One region of the Bradyrhizobium sp. LVM 105 genome, then DNA from elsewhere that is predicted to be linked to it. Evidence: riboswitches for the same ligand, from Rfam matches in the RefSeq annotation. Region 1 holds a riboswitch; the other holds the start of a gene.

The links. A riboswitch is a leader RNA that binds a small molecule or an ion and turns the genes downstream of it on or off. The one in region 1 is predicted to bind S-adenosylmethionine.
Region 2: it holds a riboswitch for S-adenosylmethionine, as region 1 does, so the genes downstream of both, D6B98_RS27435 (O-succinylhomoserine sulfhydrylase) here and metX (homoserine O-acetyltransferase MetX) in region 1, are expected to answer to the same signal.

What each region holds. Positions count from the first base shown of each region.
Region 1 is NZ_QZMV01000009.1:85,330-96,261, reverse strand. Features, by position in the region: gene clpB (ATP-dependent chaperone ClpB) at 1-902, opposite strand, end outside; gene D6B98_RS24090 (MOSC domain-containing protein) at 1,141-1,929, shown strand; gene D6B98_RS24085 (NlpC/P60 family protein) at 2,059-2,718, opposite strand; gene D6B98_RS24080 (alpha/beta fold hydrolase) at 2,935-3,798, shown strand; gene metW (methionine biosynthesis protein MetW) at 3,915-4,577, opposite strand; gene metX (homoserine O-acetyltransferase MetX) at 4,580-5,785, opposite strand; SAM riboswitch at 5,877-5,956, opposite strand; gene D6B98_RS24065 (chorismate mutase) at 6,113-6,961, shown strand; gene hisC (histidinol-phosphate transaminase) at 6,998-8,095, shown strand; gene D6B98_RS24055 (prephenate/arogenate dehydrogenase family protein) at 8,092-9,027, shown strand; gene D6B98_RS24050 (DUF2125 domain-containing protein) at 9,131-10,315, opposite strand; gene D6B98_RS24045 (gamma-glutamylcyclotransferase) at 10,426-10,932, shown strand, end outside.
Region 2 is NZ_QZMV01000012.1:4,107-15,038, forward strand. Features, by position in the region: gene D6B98_RS27435 (O-succinylhomoserine sulfhydrylase) at 1-1,130, opposite strand, end outside; SAM riboswitch at 1,204-1,283, opposite strand; gene D6B98_RS27440 (2'-deoxycytidine 5'-triphosphate deaminase) at 1,379-2,500, shown strand; gene D6B98_RS27445 (PAS domain S-box protein) at 2,761-3,177, shown strand; gene D6B98_RS27450 (hypothetical protein) at 3,282-4,331, shown strand; gene D6B98_RS27460 (MATE family efflux transporter) at 4,677-6,116, shown strand; gene D6B98_RS27465 (hypothetical protein) at 6,212-6,634, opposite strand; gene D6B98_RS27470 (SRPBCC family protein) at 6,747-7,148, opposite strand; gene D6B98_RS27475 (VOC family protein) at 7,295-7,654, opposite strand; gene D6B98_RS27480 (helix-turn-helix transcriptional regulator) at 7,711-8,550, opposite strand; gene D6B98_RS27485 (methylated-DNA--[protein]-cysteine S-methyltransferase) at 8,561-9,139, opposite strand; tRNA gene D6B98_RS27490 (tRNA-Gly) at 9,311-9,384, shown strand; gene D6B98_RS27495 (alpha/beta fold hydrolase) at 9,390-10,382, opposite strand; gene D6B98_RS27500 (helix-turn-helix domain-containing protein) at 10,553-10,932, shown strand, end outside.

The DNA.
Region 1 (10,932 bases):
AGCAGGTTGGAGGCGTCCATCGCGCCGTCGCCCTTGCCGGCGCCGATCAGCGTGTGCATCTCGTCGATGAACAGGATGAAAGTGCCCTCGCTCCCGGTCACCTCCTGGAGCACGGCCTTCAGCCGCTCCTCGAACTCACCGCGATACTTCGCCCCGGCAATCAGCGCGCCGAGATCGAGCGACAGCAGCTTCTTGTCCTTCAGGCTCTCCGGCACGTCGCCATTGACGATGCGCAGCGCAAGGCCTTCGGCGATGGCGGTCTTGCCGACGCCGGGCTCACCGATCAGGACGGGATTGTTCTTGGTCCGGCGCGACAGCACCTGGATGGTCCGCCGGATTTCCTCGTCGCGGCCGATGACCGGATCGAGCTTGCCGTCGCGCGCCGCCTGGGTCAGGTCGCGGGCATATTTCTTCAGCGCATCATAAGCGTTCTCGGCGGTCGCGGAGTCCGCGGTGCGGCCCTTGCGCAGCGCCTCGATCGCCGCGTTGAGGTTTTGCGGGGTGACGCCGCCCTTGTTCAGGATCGTGCCGGCCTCGCTGGTCTTCTCCAGCGTGAGCCCCAGCAGCAGCCGCTCGACGGTGACGAAGCTGTCGCCGGCCTTCTCGCCGGCCTTCTCGGCGGCGTCGAAGGTGCGGGCGAGCTCGGGTGCGAGGTAAATCTGGCCGGCGCCAGCGCCGGAAACCTTCGGCACCTTGCCGAGGGCGTCCTCGGTCGCCTTCAGGATTGCACGGGAATTGCCGCCAGCGCGGTCGATCAGACCGGCAGCGAGCCCCTCACTGTCGTCCAAGAGGACTTTCAGCATGTGCAGGGTCGAAAACTGCTGGTGCCCCTCGCGCATCGCGAGCGACTGCGCGGACTGGATGAAGCCTCTGGAGCGTTCGGTATATTTCTCGATATTCATCTTTTCTGTCCCTCGGCCTGCCCTTGGGGCCCTCTCAGGCACCCCAATACGGCATCTTCATTGGGTTTCGGCTGACCGCATTGAGGATTCTCAAGCGGAAACGGCGGTCTTTTGCCGGCTTGGCGCCGGCCTGAGGCAGATGTGGGAAGCGGTCCGGCGGAACGAAAGAGGCGAGTTCACAATTTCGTGCGCTTCTCGGCTGCTTGGCGCGGACCGGTCGAATCCCCTAAGTAGCGGCATGACAGCCAGCCAGACCGCCGAGATCACCGGCCTCTACCGCTACCCGATCAAGGGCCTGACGCCGGAGCCCCTGCGCCGCGCCCCCTTGCGGGTGGGCCAGACCCTGCCCGCCGACCGCCGCTACGCCATCGAGAACGGCCCGAGCGGCTTCAATCCTGATGCACCCGAATGGAAGCCGAAAATCCAGTTTCTGATGCTGGCGCGCAATGAGCGCCTGGCCGAGCTCGACAGCCATTTCGACGACGCCAGCAATGTCCTGACCATCCGCAGGGACGGTCAGGTCGTTGCCAGCGGGGACCTCGAGACCGCGGCCGGGCGGGCGGCCATCGAGCGCTATTTCGCGGAGAACTTTCAGCCGGAACTCAAGGGCCCGCCGAAGCTGCTGTCCGGCCGCGACCACAGCTTCTCCGACGTCGCCCGCAAGGTGGTCTCCATCATCAATCTCGGCAGCGTCCGCGCCATCGAGACCATGCTGGGCGGCACCGCCGTGCATCCGCTGCGCTTCCGCGCCAATCTCTACGTGAAAGGCTGGCCGGCCTGGTCGGAGCTCGATCTCGTCGGCCAGACGCTTGCGATCGGACAGGCGCGGCTGAAGGTGGTCAAGCGCATCGTCCGCTGCCCCGCCACCAATGTGGACCCGGTGACGGCCAAGCGCGATCTCGAGATCCCGCCGACGCTCTCGCGCCACCTCGGCCACATGGACTGCGGCATCTACGCCGAGGTGATCGAAGGTGGCGAGATCGGCGTGGGCGATGCGATCGCGGTGGAACAGCCGAAGCTGCTGTGAGCTTCGTAGGGTGGGTTAGCCGAAGGCGTAACCCACCATCGTCTGTCACCGCAGAAGCCGAAGAGGTGGGTTACGCCAGCGGACCGCGCTTCGCGCGCCCGCTAGCTAACCCACCCTACGCACTTCACCTCAGTTCGGCATCACATACGCATAGATCTTCCCGCGCGAGACCGGCGCCTCGCGGACGCGGTTGCCGTTGTTGCCGGAGATCATGATCGGATTGCCCTGCGCGTCGATGCCGGTGACGATGCCGACATGGCCGCCGCGGCGACCGCGCGACATCACCGCGATGGCGCCGACCTGCGGACCGGAGACGCGCGTGCCGTAACGCGCAAACGAGCTCGCCATATCCGACCCGGTGCCCTGATGACCGGTGTGCTGCAGCACCATGTTCATGAAGCGCGCGCACCACAGGCTGCCGCGCCCGGTCGGATTGCCGCCGATGTAGCGGCGCGCCTCCGAGACGAGGCCCGAACCCCCACCGAAGCCGCCGCTCGCGGCCATGGTGTTGGTAGCCATGCCGCCGCTATTGGCGTTCGGATCGTAGCTCGCCTGAGTGCCAGCGAATCCGCTCGCCTGCAACTGCGCAGCGCTGCGCTCGAAGCGCGAGCTGCGTGCGTGGTGGCGGTGATGATGATGTCTGGCGTGGTGCACGTAAGCGTGCCGCTCTGCGCTATGACGATGATGCGGCCGCGCTGAGGCCGGAGAAACGAACGCGGCAAAAGCCGCGGAGAAGATCGCCAGCGCAACAACACAACGCGACAGGCGAGACGCAAACAACTCAACCATTCTTCATCCTTCGTTGACACCCCACTTCCCGCCGGCCCGTGCAAGAGCCGACATCCGTCCGGCCGTTAAGCCGCCGGATGTGGCGAGAAAAAGACGCGGAAAGTCTGCGAATAGCTGCGATGATTTTGCGCCGACACTGGTCCGATGCCGCCGCATTGCGGACAACAGCATTAACTGCAATCCTGTGAAAGCGGCTTGAACAGAGGGAAAAGGTTAATGCCCCACGCCACGACCAGGGACGACGTCCGCATCTATTTCGAAGAGGCGGGTCGGGGAACGCCGATCATTTTTCTGCACGAGTTCGCGGCCGACTACACCAATTGGGAGCCGCAGATGCGTTACTTCTCGCGCGGCCACCGCTGCATCACCTATTCGGCGCGCGGCTACACGCCGTCGGACGTGCCCGAGGGCGAAGTCTACAGCTACACGCATTTCTACAGCGACGCGCTCGCGGTGCTTGATCATCTCGGAATCGAGCGCGCGCATCTCGTCGGCCTGTCGATGGGCGCCTACTCGTCGCTCCAGATCGGGTTGAACGCGCCGCAGCGCGCGCTGTCGATGACGCTGGCCGGCGTCGGCTCGGGTTCGGAGATCGAGAATCTGGAGGCCTGGCGCCAGCAGTGCCGCGCCAATGCCGAGCAGTTCGAGACGCTGGGCTCCGCCGAGGTCGCAAAGGTCACGCGCGAGGCGCCGAGCCGGATTCCCTTCCTGGTGAAGGATCCGCGCGGCCACGCCGATTTCTACGCCGCGCTGGCGCGTCACGACGCCAAGGGTTCGGCGCGCACGATGCGCGGCTTCCAGGGCGGCCGCCCGTCGATCTACACGATGACGGATGCGATCAGGAAGGCGACGACGCCGGCACTGATAATCTGCGGCGACGAGGACGATCCGTGCGTGGGCGCAAGCCTGTTCCTGAAGAAGCACCTTCCCGCGGCGGGGCTGGCGATGTTTCCGAAATCCGGCCACGTGCTCAATCTCGAAGAGCCGGCGCTGTTCAACGAGAGCGTGGAGCGGTTCGTCACGCTGGTGGAAGCGGGGCGCTGGCCGGCGCGCGATCCGCGCTCGCTGGTCCCACACTAGCTGTCATTCCGGGATGCGCCGAAGGCGCGGGCCCGGAATCCATCGGGCCGCAAACGCTGTGGCACGATGGATTCCGGGCTCGATGCTTCGCATCGCCCCGGAATGACGGAGAGAGACTACTTCCCCCCGCCCCTGCTCAGCAGAAACACCGCCTGCTCGCCGAACATGTTCCACACCCACCAGGGCAGGTTCAGCGGCACCGGGCGGCCGTAGAGATCGAGCGCCACCGAGCGCTCCATCTTGACGTTGATCTCGTCGCAGAGCTGCACGAAGTCCTTGATGGTGCAGAAATGGATGTTGGCGGTGTCGTACCAGGTCGCCGGCAGGTTCTCGGTGCGCGGCATGTGGCCGCCGATCAGGAGCTGGAGCCGCATCTTCCAGAAGCCGAAATTCGGGAACGAGACGATGGCTCTTCGGCCGATGCGCAGCAGATTTTCCAGCACCACCCGCGGCTGCCGCGTCGCCTGCAGCGTCTGCGACAGGATCACGTAGTCGAAGGCATCGTCGGGATAATTGACGAGGTCGGTGTCGGCGTCGCCCTGCACCACCGCAAGGCCCTTGGCGACGCAGCGGTTGACGCCCTCGCGCGACAGCTCGATGCCGCGGCCGTCGATGCCGCGGGTCTCCAGGAGCTGAAGCAGGTCGCCCTCGCCGCAGCCGACGTCGAGCACTTTCGAGCCCGGCTTGACCATCTCGGCGACCAGGAGGTGATCGGCGCGAAACTGGCCGGACTGACCCGCCGCAATGCCGCCGAGCGGCAGCACTTCCTGTACAGACATCGCTAGCCGTCCTTCTTGCCGGTGAGCCCGCGCGCCTTGCCTGCCGATTGCAGGAAGGCGCGGGAGATGTCGAAGAATTCGGGCACGTCGAGCAGGAAGGCGTCGTGACCGCGATCGGTCTCGATCTCGGCGAACGACACGCGCGCGCTCGAGGCGTTCAGCGCATGCACCAGCGCGCGCGATTCCGAGGTCGGAAACAGCCAGTCGCTGGTGAAGGAGACGACGCAGAAGCGGGTCGCAATTCCCGCGAACGCCTTTGCGAGCACGCCGCCATGGTCGGCGGCGATGTCGAAATAGTCCATCGCGCGCGTCAGATAGAGATAGGAATTGGCATCGAAACGCTCGACGAAGGACGAGCCCTGGTAGCGCAGATAGGACTCGACCTGGAAGTCGGCGTCGAACGAGAAGGTCGGCAACTCGCGGTCCTGCATGCGTCGGCCGAACTTGCGATGCAGCGCCGCGTCGGAGAGATAGGTGATGTGCGCCGCCATGCGCGCCACCGCGAGCCCGCGATGCGGATGGATGCCGCGATCGGCATAGCCGCCGCCGTGCCAATCGGGATCGGCCATCACGGCCTGACGGCCGAGCTCGTGGAAGGCGATGTTCTGCGCCGAGTGCCGCGTCGCGCAGGCGATCGCCAGCGCGGAGAACACGCGCCCAGGATAGGCCGCGGTCCATTGCAGCACCTGCATGCCGCCCATCGAGCCGCCGACCACCGCAAACAGCGTGTCGATGCCGAGCCGATCGATCAGCATGGCCTGCGCGCGCACCATGTCCGGAATCGTGATGACGGGAAATTCGAGCCCCCAGACCTTGCCGGTGGCGGGATTGATCGACGCCGGCCCAGTCGAGCCCATGCAGCCGCCGATCACGTTGGAGCAGATGATGAAGTAGTGCTTGGGATCGATCGGACGGCCGGGGCCGACCAGGGTTTCCCACCAGCCGGGCTTGCCGGTGACGGGATGGACATTGGCGACATGCTGATCGCCGGTCAGGGCATGGCAGATCAGGACCGCGTTGGAGCGATCGGCGTTGAGCTCGCCATAGGTCTGGTAGGCGATCTGGAACGGGCTGAGATCGACACCGCAATCGAGCCGCAGCGGCTGCTCGGCACCGAAATGCGCAACCTGCGAGCTCGGATGATCCACCTCGTGCGACCGCTCGTCGGCGCTGATCGCAGGACTCGGTATCGACTTGACGCCACCCATCTGACCATCGACCTCGTTTGCGATCAAACGCTTGATCGCCACTTGCATCAGGCCATGAAAAACCCGGCCTGAACGATAGGTTCGGCCGGGATCGGAAGCGTCCCCGGCCTGTTTAGCGAGTTTTTTAACGTGGCTGCAAGCCGGCCGGCTCAAATGACCACGGAACGGGCAAAAGCTACCGTCTTGGGCGGTTTTCGTCAAGTCGCGGCCCGGATCGGCTCAATTCGCCTCTGCCGCGTCGCCTGGAAAGGACGTCATTTCTCTTTGCTTTCGCCGCCCCGACTGCCTAATCAGAACATCCCCATTCGGAACGATCGACCGCCAGATATGTCCCAACGTCCGCCCGCGCCGCCATCATTGCAGGAACTGCGCAAGGAGATCGACGCGATCGACGAGAGCATGCATCGCCTGTTGATGCAGCGCGGCGACATCATCGACCGCCTGATCCAGGTGAAGCAGACCCAGGAGGTCGGCTCGGCATTCCGCCCGGCGCGCGAGGCCGCCATGATGCGCGACCTCGTGCGGCGCCATCGCGGCATCCTGCCGCTCGACACGGTCGAGAGCATCTGGCGCGTCATCATCTCGACCTTCACCTATGTGCAGGCGCCGTTCTCGGTGCATGCCGACATCTCGGCGAGCGAGCCGGCGATGCGCGATTCCGTGCGCTTCCATTTCGGCTTCACGGTGCCTTACGTCGCGCATTTCAGCGCGCAGGCCGCGGTCGAGGCGGTAGCGAGATCCAAGGGCGATCTGGCGCTGGTCTCGGCGACGTCGAGCCGCACGCCGTGGTGGCTGGAGCTGGAAGCCGCCGGCGCGCCGAAGATCATCGCGCGGATGCCCTTCGTCGAGCGCGCCGACCATCCGGCCGCACTGCCGGTGTTCGCGGTCTCGCGCGTCGCCGACAGCGCCCTGGACACGGAGGTCGAGACCTTCAGCGTCCGCGTGTCGGGGTGGAACGCGGAAGTCGCGCGCGCCCTGTCGCCGCTCGCCGAGATCGTCGCGGTGCCCGACACCGCCTTCGACGGCGCGGCGCTGCTGGTCTCGGTCACGAGCGCGACCAGCATCGATAAAATCAGGGCTGCCCTGATCGAGGCGGGGGCCTCGGTGCGCTCTGTGGCCCTCGTCGGCAGCCACGCAACGCGCTATACGGTGCCCCCGACCGGGGCGAAATCGTAAACCACGCGCCACGCCCTGCCATTTTCGGAGTTCAAGATGTCCCGCCCCGTGCCGAATCCCGGCATTCTCGATATTGCGCCCTACACGCCCGGCAAGAGCCCGGTCGCCGAACCGGGCCGCAAGGTGTTCAAGCTCTCGGCCAACGAGACGCCGTTCGGGCCCTCGCCCAAGGCGATCGAGGCGTTCAAGCGCGTGGCGGACCACCTGGAAGACTACCCGGAAGGCACCTCGCGCGTGCTGCGCGAGGCGATCGGCCGCTCCTTCGGGCTCGACCCCAACCGCATCATCTGCGGCGCCGGCTCGGACGAGATCCTCAATCTGCTCGCCCACACCTATCTCAGTCACGGCGACGAGGCGATCTCCACCACGCATGGTTTCCTGGTCTACCCGATCGCGACCATGGCGGTCGGCGCCAAGAACGTCATCGCGCAGGAGAAGGATCTGACCTGCGACGTCGATGCCATCCTCAAGGCGGTGACGCCGAAGACCAAGCTGGTCTGGCTCGCCAACCCCAACAATCCGACCGGGACCTATGTGCCGTTCGACGAGGTCAAGCGGCTGCGCGCCGGCCTGCCCTCGCACGTGCTGCTGGTGCTGGATGCCGCCTATTGCGACTACGTTTCTCGTAACGACTATGAAATGGGGATCGAGCTCGTCGCCACCACCGAGAACACGGTAGTGACCCACACCTTCTCCAAGATCCACGGCCTCGCCGCGCTGCGCATCGGCTGGATGTTCGGGCCCGAGCACATCATCGACGCCGTCAACCGCATCCGCGGTCCCTTCAACGTGTCGACGCCGGCGATGTATGCCGCGGTCGCCGCGATCGAGGACACTGCGCATCAGGCGATGTCGAAGCAATTCACCGAGACCTGGCGCAACTGGCTGACCGAGGAAATCGGCAAGCTCGGGCTGAAGGTGACGCCGAGCGTCGCCAATTTCGTGCTGATCCACTTTCCGGCCGACAAGGGCAAGACCGCCGACGACGCCGACGCCTTCCTCACCAGGCGCGGCCTCGTGCTGCGCGGCCTGAAGAATTACGGCCTGCCGCATTCGCTGCGCATGACCATCGGCACCGAGGAGGCCAACCGCCTCGTGGTCGACGGCTTGCGCGACTTCATGGCCGGCAAATGAGCGAGCAGGCGCACTTCCAGCGCGTCGCGCTGATCGGCTTCGGCCTGATCGGCGGCTCGATCGCGCGCGCTGCGAAGCTCCAGGGCTTGGCTGGCGAGATCGTCACCACCGCGCGCTCGGAGCAGACCCGCGCGCGCGTCGCCGAGCTCGGCATCGTCGACAAGGTCGTGGCGACCAATGCGGAAGCGGTGAAGGATGCCGATCTCGTCATCCTCTGCATTCCAGTCGGCGCCTGCGGGCCGGTGGCGCAGGAGATTGCCGCGCATCTGAAGCCCGGCGCCGTTGTCTCCGACGTCGGTTCGGTGAAGGGCGCGATCGTCAGGGACATGGCGCCGCATCTGCCGAAGACCGTTCATTTCGTGCCGGCGCACCCGGTGGCGGGCACCGAGCATTCGGGCCCGGATTCAGGCTTCGCCGAGCTCTTCATCAACCGCTGGTGCATCCTGACCCCGCCCGAAGGCGTCGATGCCGCGGCGACCGATCGGCTGCGGGCGTTCTGGGCGGCGATGGGTGCCAAGGTCGAGGTGATGACGCCGGATCACCACGATCTCGTGCTCGCCATCACCAGCCATCTGCCGCATCTGATCGCCTACACCATCGTCGGCACCGCCGACGAGCTGGCCCAGGTGACGGAGTCAGAGGTCATCAAGTTCTCCGCCGGCGGCTTCCGCGATTTCACCCGCATCGCGGCCTCCGACCCGACGATGTGGCGCGACGTCTTCCTCGCCAACAAGGAGGCCGTGCTGGAGATGCTCGGCACCTTCACCGAGGATCTCGCCAAGCTCACGCGCGCGATCCGGCGCGGCGACGGCGAGGCGCTGTTCGACCACTTCACCCGCACCCGCGCCATCCGCCGCGGCATCGTCGAGATCGGCCAGGACTCGGCTGCGCCGGATTTCGGCCGGCCGCATGCGGCGCTGAAGAAGCCGTAGGCATCGGTCATTCCGGGGCGACGCGCAGCGTCGAACCCGGAATCCCGAGATTGCAGCGCGAGATTCCGGGTTCACGCTACGCGTGCCCCGGAATGACGGCAGGTCAATACAGCGGCGGAATCTGGCCGACCTTGACCGGGCCGAGCAGCACCGCGCCGTCGACGAACTTCAGCGGAAAGCTGCGCGCCTTCTTGCCTTCGAGCGTGCTCTCGGTACCGATCGAGTTGATGCCGGCGGCGACACCGGCATTGGCGTTCTGCCTGATGACCTTGCCGAGACCGGGCACGGCGCGATCGAGCGCGCCGAACAAATTGGTGAGGTCCTGCGACTTCACGCCGGGCGCGACGCGGTCGAGCGTTGCCTGCGGCACGCCCTCCTCCAGCATCTTCTCGATGCCGAGCGCGGGGATCACGCGCTCGAGGCCCGCCACGGTCATCTGCAATTCACCGTCGAGCCGGCCGTTGGCGGAGAGGCCGAGCGTGCCGGCCGCAACCGCGATCATCTCACCCTGCTGGATCCGCGACTGCACGATCTCGATGTGACCGCCGGCAGCCTGAATCTCGCGGAAGCGCTGCGGCCACGGCTTTGGCGCGAGGTCGGAGAGGCCGGTGACCTTGGCGCGCGTGTCCGCCTCGAATGGCTCGGCGAGCAGGGGATGAACGCCCTGAATGCTGCCCTGCGCGACATGGAGCACGGTTTCGATCACGGGATGGTCGGCCGGCGAGCCGTCGGCGAGGCGGCCGTGCAGCTCGACCTGCTTGGCGCGCGCAAGCGGCACCTGCACGCTGCCGTCGAGGCGGTTGAGCGAGGGATCGTCGAACACGATGGAGGCGCGATCCGGCACCGAGGGCAGGCCGACCACGCTGCTGCGGCCCTTGCTCCAGTTCACCACGAAGGTGTTTTGCGTGACGCCGTCGGTCAGCGTCGCGGGTGCGGAAAATTCGGCGATCACGAGCTTGGGATCGTAGACCTGGGCGACGACCAGGATGTTGTCGAGCTTGGCCGTGAACGGCGTCTTGCTCGCGTTCTGCGAGACCAGGGACACGCTGGCGCCGGAGCACTGGATCTCGAAGCGGAACGGGAAGCCGGCGATCGAGCGCTTGGCGCAATCATAGATGCGGCCGGACTTGGCCTCCTGCGCCCGCCAGGCGTCTGCGGCCGTTTCGGCCTGCGAGGCCGCATAGAACCAGAAGCAGCTCCACGCGACGGCGAGAATCAGGACGAGAATGGGTGCGACGAAGAGGCCCCAACGGGAGCGACGGCCTGCGGCAACGTTCATATTGGACATGCGGCGACCCTTTGATCCCAGATTCAGGCAAATGTAAGCGTGGTCCGTCTGCGACGAAAGGCGGAGAATTCGCTTCGCTTCGGGGCATGGTTCTGGTAGCCGTGCCCGAAATGTCGGAAATCACCCTCCCCTCCGTCACCACCGCCAAGGGCGACCTCTGGGTGTTCGGCTATGGTTCGCTGATGTGGCGGCCGGGCTTCGACTTCGAGGAACGCGTCCCGGCGCGGCTGGTTGGCGAGCATCGCGCGCTCTGCGTCTATTCCTTCGTGCATCGCGGGACGTCGGAGAAGCCGGGCCTGGTGCTTGGGCTCGACCGCGGCGGCGCCTGCCGCGGCATCGCCTTCCGCGTCGCTGAAAAGAACCGCACCGAGGTCGTCGCTTACTTGCGCGCGCGCGAGCAGGTCACCTCGGTCTATCGCGAGGTGATGCGCTCGGTATGGCTTCAGAACGACGCGCGCCAGCGCGTCTCCGCGCTCACCTATGTCGTCGACCGCGGCCATGCGCAATATGCCGGCCGGCTGTCGCTCGCCGAGCAGCACCGCCATGTCATCCAGGGCCATGGCCAGTCGGGCGCCAACCGCGACTATGTCACCGCAACGGTGAAGGCGATCGAGGCC
Region 2 (10,932 bases), on a different contig from region 1:
CCCGCCGAGAAGCGAATGAAGCCTTCGCCGATGCCGAGGGCGGCGCGGTCTTCCGGCTTCAGGCGCTGATGCGTCGTGGTGGCCGGGTGCGTGACGAGGCTCTTGGCGTCGCCGAGATTGTTCGAGATCCTCGCAAGCTTGAGCGCGTTGAGCACGCGGAACGCGGCCGCCTTGCCGCCCTTGACCTCAAAGCCGACCAGCGTCGAGCCGCCGCGCATCTGCTTTTTCACCAGTGCCGCCTGCGGATGATCGGCGCGGCCGGGATAGACCAGCCGCGAAATCTTCGGGTGGCTCGCCAGCACCTCGGCGATGCGCCCCGCGGTCTCGGTCTGCGCGCGCACCCGCACGCCCAGCGTCTCCAGGCCCTTGAGCAGGACCCAGGCGTTGAATGGCGAGATCGACGGGCCGGTCTGGCGCATGAAATTGTGGATGTGCTCGGCGATGAAGGCTTCCGAGGACAGGATGATGCCGCCGAGGCAACGGCCCTGGCCGTCGATATGCTTGGTCGCGGAATAGACCACGACGTCGGCGCCGAGCGCCAGCGGGCTCTGCCAGATCGGGGTTGCGAACACGTTGTCGACGACGAGCCGCGCGCCGCCCTTGTGCGCGATCTCGGCGATCGAGGGAATGTCGAGCACGTCCAGCGTCGGGTTGGTCGGGCTCTCCAGGAAGAACGTCTTGGTGTTGGGCCGGAGCGCGCGCTGCCATTGGTCGAGGTCGAGCCCGTCGACCAGCGTGGTCTCGATGCCGTAGCGCGGCAACAGGTCCTGGATGACGTAGAGGCACGAGCCGAACAGCGCGCGGGAGGCGACGACGTGATCGCCGGCCTTGAGCGGCGCCAGGATCGCGGTCGTCACCGCGGCCATGCCTGTCGCCGCCGAGCGGGCGGCCTCGGCGCCCTCGAGCTCGATCATGCGGCGCTCGAACATCGCGATGGTGGGATTGGAATAGCGCGAATAGATGAAGCCGGGGTCCTCGCCCTTGAACCGCGCCTCGCATTGCTCGGCGGTGTCGTAGACATAGCCCTGGGTCAGGAACAGCGCCTCCGACGTCTCGCCAAATTGCGAGCGCAGGGTGCCGGAATGAACCAGGCGGGTTTCGGGGCGGTAAGCAGCAGGCGACTTCGACATAGGACCCTCCGACATGACCGTGAATGCGAAACGGTCACAAAAAAACCGGCCTGGATATCTCCACGGGCCGGGATCACAGAGGTCCCCGGCCTGTTTAGCGACTTATTTAACGTGGCTGCAAGCCGGCCGGCTCAAATCACCACGGGATAAGTGATGCTCATATTCGGCAATGCCCTTTCCGTCAAGGCGTCCATCGGATAGCCGTAAAAGACCTGTATTTCCGGCATGTCCGGATGCATTTGACCCTGATGAGGACCCCCCGGTTGACGTTCACGGTCGCGCCCGACGCCAATGGTATCCTGCCCGACCGCATGATCGCGGCGATGGCGGAGGCAGGCCTCATCCTGCCCGCCTATGACTTCGTCGAGAGCCAGATCCAGCCGGCGAGCCTCGATCTGCGTCTCGGCGACATCGCCTATCGCGTCCGCGCCAGCTTCCTGCCCGGTCCCGGCGCCACCGTCGCCGAGCGCATCGACGAGTTGAAGCTGCACGAGTTCAGCCTCGCCGACGGCGCGGTGCTGGAGACCAACTGCGTCTACATCGTGCCGCTGCTGGAAAGCCTCGCGCTGCCGCCGGAGATCGTCGCGGCCGCGAACCCCAAGAGCTCCACCGGCCGGCTCGACGTCTTCACCCGCGTGATCGCCGACGGCACCCGCCGCTTCGACATGATCGGCGCCGGCTATCACGGTCCGCTCTATGCCGAGATCAGCCCGAAGACGTTCCCGGTGCTGGTGCGCGAGGGCTCGCGCCTCAGCCAGGTGCGCTTCCGCACCGGCGATGCCATCCTCAACGCCGACGAGCTCGACGGCTTGCATGCCGCCGAGCGCCTCGTCGACATCGACGATGCCGATCTGTCGGGCGGCGTTGCCGTCTCCGTCGACCTGTCCGGCGAGAAAGCGAGCGGCTTCGTCGGCTATCGCGCCAAGCGGCATACCGGCGTGGTCGACGTCGACCGCCGCTCCGGCTACGCGGTGGAAGATTTCTGGGAGCCGATGTCGGCCCGTCCCGACGGCAGCCTGATCCTCGATCCCGGCGAGTTCTACATCCTCGCCTCGAAGGAAGCCGTGCAGGTGCCGCCCGACTACGCCGCGGAGATGGTGCCGTTCGATCCCCTGGTCGGCGAATTCCGGGTGCATTACGCCGGATTCTTCGATCCCGGCTTCGGCTATGCCGGCGCCGGCGGGCAGGGCTCGCGCGCCGTGCTGGAGGTGCGCTCGCGCGAAGTGCCGTTCATCCTCGAGCACGGCCAGATCGTCGGCCGTCTCGTCTACGAGAAGATGCTGGCCCGCCCCGACGCGATGTACGGCCAGCGCATCGGCTCGAACTATCAGGCCCAGGGTCTCAAACTATCGAAGCATTTTCGGGTGTAGCGGCACATCCTACTGTCATGCCCCGGCTTGCCGCCTTCGCTGAAGCTTCGGCGCGCCGAGCAACTCCGTGGGCCTCGGCGTAGCCTTGGCGGAGCCGGGACCGGGGCATCCAGTACGCCGCGGCCTATCGGCTCAATCACTGCGGCCTCTGGAATACTGGATCGCCCGCCCCAGTGCGCAAGTGCGCACAAGGCGGGCGATGACACCGAATGTGTGTCGGAGTGCCAGGCAAGCTCGCGGACTATGGCGAAGGAAATGACATGAGCCATCCCTCCGAACTCGACGCAAGGATCGCCGAAAACGTTGCGGATGCGCTGATCTATTCGGATCGCTCGGGCGCGATCATGCGCTGGAACGGTGCCGCGACGGCCCTGTTCGGCTTCTCCGCTGCGGAAGCACTCGGCCAGAATCTCGATCTGATCATTCCCGAGCATCTGCGCGCCGCGCACTGGAAGGGGTTTGAGGCCGCGCTCGCCAGCGGCAGCATGAAGCTTGCGGGCAGGCCGACGCTGACCCGCGCGCTGCACAAGAGCGGACGCAAGCTCTACATCGAGATGACGTTCGCCCTGGTGCGGGATTCCGGCGGCAACGTCCTCGGGTCCGTGGCGATGGCGCGCGATGTCACCGAACGGGTCGAGCGTGAGCGCGCCGCCAAGGCGCCGCCGCAAACTTCGTGATGCGGAATTGGCGGGCGGCCGCGCAGGGAGCCCTGCATGGGCGTGATGTTGCCTGCCGCAAGGCGTGGTGACACACTCGATCGAAACAACGATCGGGAGCGAACATGGCCGCTTTGGACGCCGCGCAGGAAGCCCAATGGCAGCGCTGGCGCGCGGTCGCCGGCCTCTATCACGCTTTTTTCACCGGCCTCATCCTCACCGTCGTCACACGGCGCGGCACGGCTGACGCCGCCGAGTTCGTCTTCCGCGTGTTTCGCCGCCAGCAGCAGGAGCGTTTCCTGCCGGGCCTGAGGAAGCTCGGGATCGATCATCTGCCGCCGGCGGTGGCGGCCGCGCAATATCACTACCTCTCCAACTGGATCGGCGGCGTGCATGTCGAATACATGTACGAGAGCGACACCAAGGCCTGGATCCGTTATCCGCCGCCGCGCTGGATCTGGAAGGGCACCGCGATCTGCGGTGTGCCCGGCGAGGTGTCGCGCGCGATGCTGCGCGGCTGGCACGCCAACAATGGCGCAGCCCTCGGCGATCTCAGGCTCGGCTTCGTCTGCACCAAGCAGAGCGTCGACGGCCAGGACGGGCTGGAAGGATACTACCACCAATACGATCATCCGCTCGAGCTGGACCAGCGGCTGGTGTTCGCACGCCATCTCGAAGCGCCGCTGTTCGATGCGAAGACGGCGCCAGCGCTTCCCGTGGCGAGCTGGCCGAAACCGCGCCTGGAAAAAGCCTATCGCAATTACGCGATGGAATATGTGCGCACCGCGGCGCCCGTGATGGTGCAGCTGTTCGGTCCTGAAGACGCCGGCTACTTGCTGCACCTCACCGGCAAGCTGATCGGGATGCAATACTTTGACGACGTCGCCGCCGCGCTGGCGATGAGCCGCGGCGGGGCAAGCGAATTCGCCGCGTTCCTGAATGCGCTGCTTGCTGCGCAGGATGATGCGGTTGAGACCGCACGATCCGAAAGCGCCTTCGAGGTTCGTCAGGAGACGTGGAAGCTGATGGACGACGTTGCCGACTATCATCCGGCCTGCGCCAAGGTGCTGGAGGGGCTGTTCGAAGGCCTCGCCGCAGGCTGCGGGCGGCATATCGCCGTGCATATGCGCCCCGCCGCTGGTTGCCGCCCGCCATTCGTCTGGACGATCGGATAGACGGCAGTGCCGCAGCGGTTACCACCTCGCCCCGCTTGCGGGGAGAGGTCGGATTGCATCGAAGATGCAATCCGGGTGAGGGGGACTCTCCGCGAGCCCAACTCTCACCGTCCTCGCGGAGACTCCCCCTCACCCCAACCCTCTCCCCGCAGGCGGGGAGAGGGAGATGAGAGAGCCGCAATTCCATCCATCGAAATGCGCTGCCGCAGGGCACGCCTGCATCAGGCGCAGGAGGAATCGGCCATGGCCGTGCTAACAAGCCTCCCGGCGCGCCCCGCGCGAACAAATTGATTGCCACACCCAAGCATTGCCGCGCCGCCAAGGGCGCCCGAGCCCGGAGAGGACATGTCCGACATCGCCGAAATCCCGGTCGATGAGCAAGAGCGTCCGCTGCCGCCGCCGCCGGTGCGAAGCGCGCTGACCGACGGACCGATCCTGCGCACGCTGCTCGGCCTCGCCTGGCCCAACGCGATCGCGCTGTCGGCCGGCACCTGCACGGTGATCGCGGAAACCTCCTATATCGGCCGGCTCGGGGTCGAGGCGCTGGCGGCGATGGCGCTGGTGTTCCCGACCATCATCCTGACCATGACCATGTCGGGCGGCGCCATGGGCGGCGCGGTGGCGTCCGCCATTGCGCGCGCGCTCGGTGCCGGCGATCGCGAGCGCGCCGGCACGCTCGCCGCGCACGCGATGCTGATCGGCATCAGCTTCGGCCTCGTCTTCATGCTGGGTATGCTGATCTTCGGCCCCAAAGTGCTCGAGATGCTCGGCGGCCGCGGCGATGTGCTGACGCATGCGGTCGCCTACACGCAGGTGTTTTTCGGTGGCGCCGTGCTGCCCTGGCTGCTCAACACCATGGCCGGCGTGCTGCGCGGCACCGGCAACATGAAGCTGCCCTCGTTCCTGATCCTCAACTCCGCGGCCTGGCAGATCGTGCTCGGCGGCACGCTCGGCCTCGGGCTCGGCCCGGTGCCGCAGTTCGGCATGCACGGCGTCGCGGCCGGCGCGCTGATCGCCTATGCCATGAACATCTGCATCATGGGCTGGTACCTGTTCTCCGGCCGCGCGCGCGTCACACCGAAGCTGCGCGGCTTGCGCATCCAATGGGCGATGTTTTTCGACATCCTGAAGGTCGGCGCCATCGCCTGCTTCTCGCCGCTGCAATCGGTGCTGACGATCTCGATCTTCACCCACATGCTGGCGCAGTTCGGCACCACGATCCTGGCCGGCTACGGCATCGGTGCGCGGCTCGAATTCCTGCTGACCTCGATCGCGTTCTCGTTCGGCATCGCCTGTGTGCCGATGGTCGGGATGGCGATCGGCGCAGGCAACATCACGCGCGCCCGGCGCATCGCCTGGATTGCCAGTGCGGCAGCCTTCGTCGCCGTCGGCGCGCCGGCCTGCGTCGTTGCGATGTTCCCCGATCTCTGGATCGACATGTTCACCGACAGCGCGGCCGTGCGCGCGGCGAGCCATCAATATCTCTCGACGGTCGGGCCGTTCTACGCCTTTTTCGGCATCGCCACGACGATGTATTTCTCCTCGCAAGGCGCGGCCAAGGTGATCGGGCCGGTGCTGGCGCAGACGGCGCGGCTGGTCTACATCTCGGCGGTCGGCTGGTGGCTGTCGACCCATGAGGCCACCGCGCAGAGCTTTTTCTGGCTGGCCGCGAGCTCGATGGTCGTGCTCGGCCTGCTCTCATCCTCCAGCGTCGTGCTGACGCGCTGGGGACCGCGCGCGAGCACGCCCGCGATCAGACCAGCGCTATCGGGTGCCACCGACTAAAGCGCGATGCGATTAGGATGAATCGTCATCGCGCTTTAGGTTGCTGTTTGCATGATCTTTTCGGAAAACCGCTGCGCACTTTTCCGGATCATGCTTTAGCGATGCCTGTGGCGGCGATGGCCGCTGCCGCCGCCGGCACCGCCGAGCATGCCCATGATGTCGCCGCCGCCCATGCCGCCGAGCCCGGTCGGCATATAGCCGCTACCGCCCATCGGCATGTAGCCGCCGTAGTTCGGCGCGCCGAAGCCGCCGCCCATCATGCCACCGAGCCCGCCGCCGCCGTTCTCCATCATGCGGCTCATCATCGGCCCCATGGTCTGCATCATCATGGCGAAGCGGCGCTTACCCATCTTCGCCTTCATCATCTCCAGCATCGGCGCCATCTGGGTCATCATGTCCTCGCCGCCGGCCCCGCCTCCGCCGAATCCTGCGAGCTGCGCCTTCGCAGGCGTGCTTGCGGCGGAAAACAGCAGCAGCACGGCGGCTGCCTGGCAGATCACCTTGTCCGCACCTCTCATGACATGCTCCTCGCGTGCGCAGCCCGCCGGGAGAGCGGAGCCAACCGGACGCACGCGACCATGATTGCGGCCGGCGAGGGCGGAGCTCTGTGAGAAAACTCACAGAGGGCGGTCAGGCCGCGGCAGGTGGAAACGCCCTTCGTATCGCGATGACCGCGTCCCTGGTCTGTCCCTGAACGTAAGACGCAAGCTCGTTCGGCAGCATGTCGATGGTCCAGACCAGGCGGCAACGCGTCTCGCCGTCGGCGATCACCTGCACCGAGGCGCTGTAGTGCTTCAGCCGCTCGTTGCTGATGGCGTAGACCAGACGCCGCCGCGCGTCGTCGCAATCGACCAGCACCTCCCGCGCCACCGAGCCGTTGGCGAAGCTGACGATGCGCGCATCGCCGTCGAGCGTGCAGGCGGTGACGAAGCCGGGCACCAGCCGTTCATGCAGCGCGCCGAAGTCGCGCACCGCGTCCCAGACGTCGCGCGCGGGGGCGGGTAGGGGGATATCATTGTGGATGGAGGCCATGGGAAGTTCCCTTGATGATGTCGGGGGGGCCACACACGCCGTCATTGCGAGCGCAGCGAAGCAATCCAGAGATGTTTCCGCGGCGACAGTCTGGATTGCTTTGTCGCAAGAGCTCCTCGCAATGACGGAGCCAGCGGTCAGAGCGCTTAGCTACAAACCGCCTCGACATTGTTGCCGTCGGGATCGATCAGGAACGCGGCGTAATAGGTCGGGCTGTAATCCTTGCGCGGTCCGGCGCCGCCATTGTCGCGGCCGCCGCTCTTCAGCCCTTCGCTGTGGAACGCCTTGACCGCGTCATGGCTGCCGGCGCGAAACGCAATGTGCGCGCCGTCGGCCTTGCGGCCCTTGTCGAGGTGCAGCCACAGCGCCGGTTCGCCCTTCGGCCCGAAGCCGGCATAGCCGTCGCCGCTCGAGCACAGGACGTAGCCGAGCGGCGCCAGCACCGCGGTGTAGAAGCGCGTCGCGGCGTCGAGGTCGGCAACGCGAAGTCCGATGTGGTCGTACATGTTCGTCTCCATGTGCAAAGCGCGCCGAAACTGGCGCGCGCCGGAGACGAAGCTAGTCAGTTGAGGGCAAGCTGCTCTTGGAGAATCTTGCGCATCCCCTTCGAGGCCTGGCGGAACCTGGTCGGCGATACGCCGGCGGCGCGGTGGAAGGTGCGGACGAAGTTGGAGAGATCGCCGAAGCCGACGTCATAGGCGACATCGGTGACGGCGATGTCATCGTCGGCGAGCAGCCGTGCCGCGTGCCGCAGCCGCGAGCGTACCAGATATTGATGCGGGGTGACGCCGAGCACGCTCGAGAACAGCCGCAGGAAGTGGAACGGGCTGAGGCCCGCCTGCTTTGCGGCCTGTTCGAGATCGACCCCTTCATGCGAATTGTCGTCGATCCACAGTGCGGCCTCCACCGCGCGGCGGCGATCGCGCGCATTGGGCGTGGCCGGCTTGCGCGGCTTGCCCGAGACCAGGTCGACGAAGCGGCCGGCCAGGATCTGGCCGACTTCGTCGAGGCCGATGTCGCTGTTGCCATCTGCCGCCGTCTGGGCGAGCTCGCCCAGCACCATCAGTTCGGGCAGCGGCGGCGTGGCGCCGACCTGCCAGATCTCGCGCCGCCCATTGAGGGCATCGACCATGTCTTCGCTGAAGAAGAATCCCAGGCAGACGTCGCCGCTGACATGCTCATGCGTGCAGGTGTATTCCTCGCCGGGCGCGCCGACCAGCATCGAGCCCGCCACCAGCTCGAAGAACCCGGCGCGGCAACGGCAGCCGAAGCTGCCCGAGCGGACATAGGCGATGGAATGCCCGGTGCGGCATTCGGCAAACGGCGTGTCGTCCGGTCCCGCATCGCAACGGAACTCGCAGACCGTGATCGATTGTGACGTCAGCAATGTGGTCGCGTCCATGCCGCCTTATCTAGGTGGACGGCCTCGGCGGAGCAACGGGCAGCAGCACCTCGAACAGCGTCTTGCTGGCGACGGGATGGGCGCCCTCCAGCGCCAGCAGCCGCCGCTTGGAGATCACCCCGCCAAAGGGCGAGAGCCGGTCGGTGTAACTGCCGGCCTCCAGCACCCGGTGGCAGGGCACGATCAGCATGTAGGGATTTTTTGCGATCGCCTGCGCCACCGAATGCGCCGCGCCTGAGGCGCCCAGCGCCTTGGCGACCTCGTGATAGGTGCGCGTCTCGCCGCGTGGAATCGAGCAGGCGAACTCGTAGACGCGCCGGTTGAAGCCGGACACGCCGCCAGCATCCAGGCTGACCTCGGAAAAATCGGGATCGCCGCCCTGCAGCAGGGCTGTGATGCCCTCGATCGCAAGCTCGGCGTTCTCGCACGGCCGCTGTTCGCGCGCCTCGGGATGAACCTGGAATATCCGGCGCCGGGTGTCGATCTCCCGCGCTTCCGGCAATTGCACGGCGACGACGCCTGTGCCGCTCCAGATGATGCCGCAGCGGCCTATGGCCGTGTCGAATATCGAATAGCCGCGCCCCACCATGCACACGCCCCACTCAGTGCACGTTTCGCCCCAGACATCCGATCATAACACCGCCACAATCCGGCGCACCTGGAATCTTATCAGGACGTTAAGAACCGCCCGGCCGGGCGCGCCAAACCGCTTGGCGGCAGGCGCCGTCTCGGCTAATCAAGACGGGCGCGAAGCGCATCCGCGGGCGTAGTTCAATGGTAGAACGGCAGCTTCCCAAGCTGCATACGAGGGTTCGATTCCCTTCGCCCGCTCCAAGCCCTTAGTTCGGCAGGCTTCGCAGAAATTCCACGATCGCCGTGCTGACCTCCGCCGGCCGCTCCTGCTGCGTCCAGTGCCCGCAGCCAGGCAGCATCCTGATCTCGCGCAGCTGCGGCACCCATTGTTTCATGTTGGCGAGAAGCTCGGTGCTGCCGGGGAAAGCGAGGACCATGTCGTGGTCGCCCGCGATGAAGAGCGAGGGCACCGTCACCTTCACGCCCTCGAAGGCCGCCATCAGTTCCCAGTTTCGATCGATGTTGCGGTAGTAATTGAGCGGTCCGCGAAATCCGCTGCGGGCGAATTCGGCGCCGTAATAGTCGAGGTCGGCGGCGCTCAGCCACGACGGAAGTGGCACCTGCACCTTCGGCAGCATCCCGTCCTTGCGCGAGACCATGCCGGCGCCAGCGGTCCGCCCCTGACGCTCGGCATTGGCGCGGATCGCGGCCGCTCCCTCGCCCGAGCCGCCATAGAGCATGGCGCCCAGTGTTGCGCGCGGATCCCGTTCGAATTCGGCTTCGGCGACACCCGGCTCCTGGAAGTAAAGCTGATAGAACTGCGCATCCGCCGTCTGCGGCATGACACTCGTCGGCCGCACTGGGCTTCGTGGCCGATAGGGTACGCTGAGGATGGCGGCGGCGCGAAAGCGATCCGGCCGCAGGCGCGCCGTGTGCCAGGCGATCGTGGCGCCCCAATCATGCCCGACGATGACGGCGTGTTTCGCCTCGAAGGCGTCGAGCACGCCGACGAGATCGCCGACCATGTGGAGGATCGTATACTGATCGATCGCCTCAGGCCGGTCGCTCTTGCCATAGCCGCGCATGTCGGGCGCGACCGCATGGTAGCCGGCCGATGCCAGCGCCTCGATCTGGTGGCGCCACGAGTACCAGCCTTCCGGAAAGCCGTGGCAGAGCAGCACCATCGGCCCCTTGCCCTGCTCGGCGACGTTGAGGCTGATGCCGTTGGCCTTGATCATCCGCTGCGTCGGTCCGCTCATGTTATCGCCTCCCGGTCATTGCGGCTGGCGTATCCTAATCTGCCCTGCAGGCTGCGCAAAGATTCTAATATGTTAGCCTCCCGCTCCCGGCACGCACGCCGCGCCCGCCCTAAGCTTCCCTTGCCCGGTGGGTGCGGTCCCTGCGCCGGGGGATGTCTAGATGAGAGCCGATGGACCAGCAGAAACTCGACCGTGCGATCGGTCGCCGCTTGAAGACGCTGAGGACGCAGGCGGGCATGACGTTGAACGAGCTGGCAAGCCGCTCCGGCGTCAGCCGGGCCATGATCGGGCGGGTGGAGCGGGCGCAGAGCAGTGCGACGGCGGCGCTGCTCAACAAGCTTTGCGCGGCGCTCGATGTCACGCTCAGCGACGTCGTCGCGCTCGCCGAGAAGCCGCCGGAGCGGCTGGTGCGGCTCGCCGACCAGCCGCACTGGCGCGATCCCGACAGCGGCTATCGCCGGCGTCATGCCTCGCCGCCGGATGCGGCCAGCGGCATCGAGATCATCGTCGTCGACCTTCCGGCCGGCTCCCGCGTCTCCTACAGCCCCTG